DNA from 2 places in the Blautia sp. Sow4_E7 genome. Region 2 is predicted to be linked to the other one. Evidence: riboswitches for the same ligand, from Rfam matches in the RefSeq annotation. Region 2 holds a riboswitch; the other holds the start of a gene.
What was found. Region 2 has a riboswitch for ZMP and ZTP ahead of ACTQ50_RS09875 (IMP cyclohydrolase). Riboswitches for the same ligand answer to the same signal wherever they lie in the genome.

Region 1: linked by a shared signal. The riboswitch ahead of ACTQ50_RS06700 (formate--tetrahydrofolate ligase) and the one ahead of ACTQ50_RS09875 (IMP cyclohydrolase) in region 2 are both predicted to bind ZMP and ZTP.

The regions. Positions count from the first base shown of each region.
Region 1 is NZ_JBQKLL010000007.1:135,708-139,122, forward strand. Features, by position in the region: gene ACTQ50_RS06690 (ATP-binding protein) at 1-922, opposite strand, end outside; gene ACTQ50_RS06695 (DUF1700 domain-containing protein) at 971-1,414, opposite strand; ZMP/ZTP riboswitch at 1,760-1,878, shown strand; gene ACTQ50_RS06700 (formate--tetrahydrofolate ligase) at 1,956-3,415, shown strand, end outside.
Region 2 is NZ_JBQKLL010000014.1:9,870-13,284, forward strand. Features, by position in the region: gene guaB (IMP dehydrogenase) at 1-962, shown strand, start outside; gene ACTQ50_RS09870 (peptidoglycan recognition protein family protein) at 962-1,735, shown strand; ZMP/ZTP riboswitch at 1,896-1,979, shown strand; gene ACTQ50_RS09875 (IMP cyclohydrolase) at 2,048-2,761, shown strand; gene ACTQ50_RS09880 (phosphoribosylaminoimidazolecarboxamide formyltransferase) at 2,873-3,415, shown strand, end outside.

The sequences.
Region 1 (3,415 bases), on a different contig from region 2:
TACATGCACACTGTATAAAATGCAGATCGTTATAATCACGCCATGCCTTGATATCGTCCTCACGAACCAGATACAGCGGACGGATCAGCTCCATCCCCTCAAAATTGGTGCTGTGAAGCTTTGGCATCATCGTCTGCACCTGGGCTCCGTAAAGCATTCCCATAAGAATGGTCTCGATCACATCATCATAGTGATGTCCCAGGGCAATCTTGTTGCAGCCCATTTCCTTTGCAAACGCATAGAGATGGCCGCGGCGCATTCTTGCGCAAAGATAACAAGGAGACTTCTCCACATTAAATACGGACTCAAAAATATCAGACTCAAAAATACGGATGGGAATATTCAGCCTTCTGGCATTTTCCTCGATCACCTGGCGGTTGGCCGGACTGTACCCCGGATCCATAACCAGGAATTTCACTTCAAAATCAAACTTATTATGAAGCTTCAGTTCCTGGAAGCACTTTGCCATCAGCATGGAGTCCTTACCGCCTGAAATACAGACTGCGATCCTGTCTCCAGGCTTCACAAGCTCATAAGTATTGATTGCCTTGGTGAACTTGGACCAGATTTTTTTCTTAAATTTCTTGCGAAGGCTGATCTCCACATTTTTCGCAAAGTCTTCGTCCTGGGAGCTTTTCATGGCATCCATAAGCCAGGCAATATAGCCTTTCTCCAGGCTTACTGCGTCAAATCCCTCTTCTTCAAGATTCTCCGCAATTTCTTTACTGTTGATTCCCCTGCTGCAGCAGATCACCAGTTTCTTCGTCTTATCTACTTCCGGGTTCTCTATTATCTCCTCTGGCTTACAGGCTACTGCGCCTTTGATGGCACCGTGGGAAATCTCAATCTCATCGCGGACATCAATGATCTGATAGGAATCCGCTGGTAACTTTTTTAATTCTTCTATTGTTATACTGCTCATTTAAAAACCTTCCTAAAAATGTATTCTATAATGTCCAATCTTTTTCTTTTAATTCCGATTCTTGATCAGTGACACAACAAACAGGATCACTGCCAATACAACAAAAAACGGAATCACTGCCACCAGAATATGAAACAGCAAAAATACCACGATCAGCAGGATCACCACGCCCAGCAGCTTGCTGTACCAGGTATCAAAACGCCATACGTGCACATGTTCTTTCCCCGTTTCCTGGGCATTCTGGGAATCATCCGAATACGTGCTGTACTCTTCATAATCCAGCTGTCCATTATCCACATCTGTATCCAGCAAAGTCCTGGCGATCAGCCTGGGATCTCCAAGCTCTGCAAGAACCTGCTGCTCATCCCGTCCACTGCGCACCTGTGACTGGATATAATCTTCGTAGTAACGCACATGCGCTGCCACCTTGCCCTCATGCATCTGCCCGGACAACTGGTTTCTCAATGTATCCAGAAATTCAGTTCTGTTCATTCAATTCTTCAACCTTTCTTATATAAACCCAAGAATTATTATCCTGTTTCAAAACATTTTATCTAAGCATGTAACTGTTCAGAGTACCTTCACAGTTAACTAAGCATTTTCTATTCTAACAACACTTTCCCCCATACGCAACTACCCAAGTCATAAAATTTTTATGAAGCCTTCCTTAAGAGAGTCTAAAATAAAGGATTGTTTTTCACCATTCAGACAGATTTTCTTTGTATGAAAAACATTTGTTAATTTTCACAAATATTCACTGATTTTTTTGACAATAATTCCGTCTGTTAATTTATTGACATAATGTTTTTTTAATGATACAATGAGCACATCAATTGAAAAGCTTCTGAATACTGACGGATCGTGGAGTTAACCACAGGGACTTCGGAAGCAGATCAAGATCGTTGCTGGTGGTTAAATCCACAGCAACTCAGGAGCCGACCGTCTGGGCAGTATTTGATTCATCAGATACTGCCCTTTTTTACCGGGAGGTTTGGAAGCCATTTAATCTTACACAACGAAAGGAGCTTTTATTATGGGGTTTAAAAGTGACATCGAAATCGCACAGGAATGCGAAATGAAACCAATTACTGAGATTGCGGCAAAAGCAGGTATTGATGACAAATACCTTGAGCAGTATGGCAAGTACAAAGCAAAAATCGACTATAATCTGTTAAAAGAGACAGATAAGAAAGATGGTAAACTGATCCTGGTTACCGCTATTAACCCGACTCCAGCCGGAGAAGGAAAAACAACAACTACGGTTGGTCTTGCAGATGCTATGCAGCAGATGGGCAAGAACGTTATGGTTGCCCTTCGTGAGCCATCCCTTGGACCGGTATTCGGTGTTAAAGGCGGCGCAGCAGGCGGCGGATATGCACAGGTTGTTCCAATGGAAGACATCAACCTTCACTTCACCGGTGACTTCCACGCAATCGGCGCAGCCAACAACCTTCTTGCAGCTATGATCGACAACCATATTTTCCAGGGCAACGCTCTGAACATCGACCCACGTAAGATCACATGGAGAAGATGCGTAGATATGAACGACCGTCAGCTTCGTAACGTAGTAGATGGTCTTGGCGGAAGAACAAACGGTATGCCTCGTGAAGATGGATATGACATCACCGTTGCTTCTGAGATCATGGCAGTTCTCTGTCTTGCAAGTGACATTACAGACCTGAAGAAGAGACTTTCCAGAATGATCATTGGTTATACATACGGTAAACCGTCAGAGCAGAAGCCAGTTACCGCTGGTGACCTCCACGCAGAAGGTGCTATGACAGCCCTTCTGAAAGATGCTCTGAAACCAAACCTGGTTCAGACTCTGGAGCATGTACCTGCAATCGTTCACGGCGGACCATTCGCAAACATTGCTCACGGATGTAACTCCGTAACCGCTACCAAGATGGCTCTGAAGCTTGCTGATTATACTATCACAGAAGCTGGATTCGGTGCTGACCTTGGTGCAGAGAAATTCCTTGATATCAAGTGCCGTATGGCTGGTCTCAAACCAAACGCAGTTGTGATCGTTGCTACTGTTCGTGCACTGAAATACAATGGCGGCGTTGCAAAAGCAGATCTGAATAACGAGAACCTTGAGGCTCTGGAGAAAGGTCTTCCGAACCTGCTGAAACATGTAAGCAACATCAAGAACGTTTACAAACTTCCATGTGTTGTTGCCATCAACGCATTCCCGACTGACACTAAGGCAGAGCTTGACCTGGTTGAGGCAAAATGCAAAGAACTTGGCGTTAACGTTGCTCTTTCTGAAGTATGGGCAAAAGGCGGCGAAGGCGGCAAGAAGTTAGCAGAAGAAGTAATCCGTCTTGTAGAAGAGCCAAATGACTTCACCTATTCCTATGAGCTTGAGGGCTCCATCGAAGATAAACTGAACCAGATTGTCCAGAAGATCTATGGTGGTAAGAGAGTCGTTCTCACAGCCAACGCCCAGAAGCAGGCCAAACAGCTGGAAGCTCTTGGATTTGGCAATTG
Region 2 (3,415 bases):
TAGATGAGGCGAAAGCAATCCTTGCGAAATCCCGTAAAGAGAAATTACCCATTGTAGATGATGATTTCAACTTAAAAGGACTTATCACCATCAAGGATATTGAGAAACAGATCAAATATCCTCTGGCTGCTAAGGACGAGCAGGGACGTCTTCTCTGCGGTGCCGCTGTTGGTATCACTGCCAACGTGCTTGCCCGTGTAGACGCACTTGTGAAGGCAAATGTTGACGTGATCGTTGTGGATTCCGCCCATGGTCATTCAGAGAATATCCTTCGTGCAGTAAGAGAGATCAAGGCCGCATATCCGGAACTGCAGGTTATCGCAGGAAACGTTGCTACAGGAGCTGCTACCAAGGCCCTGATCGACGCTGGCGTAGATGCAGTTAAGGTTGGTATCGGACCTGGTTCTATCTGTACTACCCGTGTGGTTGCTGGTATTGGTGTACCGCAGATCACAGCTGTTATGGATTGCTATGAGGTTGCCAAGAGATATGGTATCCCGATCATTGCAGACGGTGGTATCAAGTACTCTGGAGATGTTACCAAGGCAATCGCAGCTGGTGCAAACGTTTGTATGATGGGAAGCATGTTCGCCGGATGCGACGAGAGCCCGGGAACCTTCGAGTTATACCAGGGAAGAAAATATAAAGTATACCGTGGAATGGGATCTATTGCAGCCATGGAGAATGGAAGCAAGGACCGCTACTTCCAGGAGAACGCCAAGAAGCTTGTTCCGGAAGGCGTGGAAGGACGTGTTGCATACAAGGGACACCTTGAGGATACCGTATTCCAGCTGATCGGAGGACTTCGTTCCGGTATGGGTTACTGTGGAGCAGAGAATATCGAAGCTCTGAAGCAGAACGGTAAATTCGTAAAGATTTCCGCTGCTTCCCTGAAAGAGTCTCATCCACATGACATTCACATCACAAAAGAAGCACCGAACTACAGTGTGGATGACAAATAATGACAAGAAAATCAGCAAGGCCGTCTTTTTCAAGGCGGCCTTCTTTTCACAAAAGAGAAAAACTGGATAAGGCCGGCAGAATCCGTCAGAGAAACCAAAGAGTAGCATTTCTGGTGATCCTGCTGTTTCTGTTTATGACCGGGATCATCATTCTGGTGGTCAGACATGGACAGAAGCAGGAGGAAAATACAGAGACTTCACAGGAGACAGATGGAAGCGATGGCTATGGACCGGAAGAATGGATGGCAGAGGGTGCACCCTACATAGATGTGCAGCTGCTGACGCCCAATGAATATTCCAGACCACAGCTGCCTTTAAACCAGGTAGATTACATAGCCATTCACTATACGGCCAATCCGGGGGCGACAGCCCAGAATAACCGGGATTATTTCGAAAATCTGGCAACCTCCCATGAGGCTAAGGTAAGCAGCCATTTCGTAGTAGGGCTGGAGGGGGAAGTGATCCAGTGCATTCCTACTTCGGAGATGTCCTATGCCACCAATTCCCGGAATGTGGACAGTATTTCCATTGAGTGCTGTCATATGGATGATACCGGAGTGTTTGAGCAGGCAACCTATGATTCCGTGGTAAGGCTTGCAGCCTGGCTTTGTGCCCGTTTCGGACTGACCTCAGAGCAGGTGATCCGGCACTATGATGTGACAGGCAAGGAGTGTCCCAAGTATTATGTGGACCACCCGGATGCGTGGGAGCAGATGAAAGCAGATATCAGTGCACAGATCACAGTAGATCAGGGACTGATGGGCATTTCCTAGAGAAGAGGAAAGCGGAAAATCCCAGGAGAGGAATGTCTGGTTTTTCGTACATTGCGAAGGATTCTGCTTTGAAGGGCGTGAACCGTAACGCCAAAAAAATTGTATATAAAAGAAAAAGATTTCCCATCTTGAAATAGGAAAAAAAATATTGTAGTATAAAAAAGAACTGCATGACTGGCGGATCGTGGGGATACCCACAGGGAGTGCAGTAGATATTTTTGTGCCGACCGCCTGGGCAGCCTGGATGAAGGGCTTCCCAGGCGTTTTTTTATATTTATTACTTATATGTGATTTCGAAAGGAGAACATCTGCATGGAAATGATAGCATTGGACAAAGAACTGAAAGGAAATTCTTATCCGGGAAGAGGAATCATCATTGGCCGCAGCACCGATGGAACCAAGGCAGTTGCAGCCTATTTCATTATGGGAAGAAGCGAGAACAGCCGCAACCGTGTATTTGTGGAGGACGGAGAGGGAATCCGCACACAGGCATTTGACCCTTCCAAGCTGGTAGATCCAAGCCTGATCATTTATGCACCTGTCCGTGTCCTTGGAAATAAAACTATTGTAACAAACGGTGACCAGACAGATACCATTTACGAAGGTATGGACCAGCAGCTTACTTTTGAGCAGTCCTTACGTTCCAGAGAATTTGAGCCGGACGGACCAAACTACACACCACGTATTTCCGGAATCATGCATGTGGAGAACGGTTCTTACAGCTATGCAATGTCTATTTTGAAGAGCAACAACGGAGATCCATCCTCCTGCAACCGTTACACCTTCGCATACCAGAATGCAAAGGCCGGCGAGGGACATTTCATCCACACCTACAAATGTGATGGAAACCCGCTGCCAAGCTTTGAAGGCGAGCCAAAGCTGGTTCAGATCCCGGATGACATGGATGCATTTGCAAACATGCTGTGGGAGAGCCTGAACGAAGACAACAAGGTTTCTCTTTTTGTGAGATATATCGACATTGAGACTGGTAAATATGAATCCAGGATCATTAATAAAAATCACTAAGCATTCTGCTGTATGTGAAAACTTGCAGAAAGCCTTTTCTAAAATTCTTTTCGTAAAAAATATAAGATACTTAAGACAATTCGTTTTTGGATAAAAATGGAGGAAATCATCATGAAAGAATTAGAATTAAAATATGGCTGCAACCCGAATCAGAAACCATCTAAGATCTACATGGCGGATGGAAGTGAACTGCCAATCAAAGTACTTTCCGGAAGACCTGGCTATATCAATTTTCTGGATGCGTTTAATGGCTGGCAGCTGGTACGTGATCTGAAAAAGGCAACCGGACTTCCGGCAGCTACTTCTTTCAAACACGTTTCCCCGGCAGGCGCGTCCATTGGCATTCCGCTTACAGAGACACTTGCAAAAATCTATTGGGTAGAGGATATGGACTGGCAGAACTTTTCCCCGCTTGCCTGCGCTTATGCACGTGCAAGGGGCGCAGACCGTATGTCTTCCTTCGGTGATTTTATTTCCCTTTCGGATGTATGCGATAAGGACACTGCACTTCTCATCAAGAGAGAGGTTTCCGACGGTGTGATCGCTCCAGGATACACAGAGGAGGCTCTTGAAATCCTGAAACAGAAGAAAAAAGGCAACTACAATGTGATCCAGATCGATCCGGAATATGTACCGGCTCCACTGGAACATAAG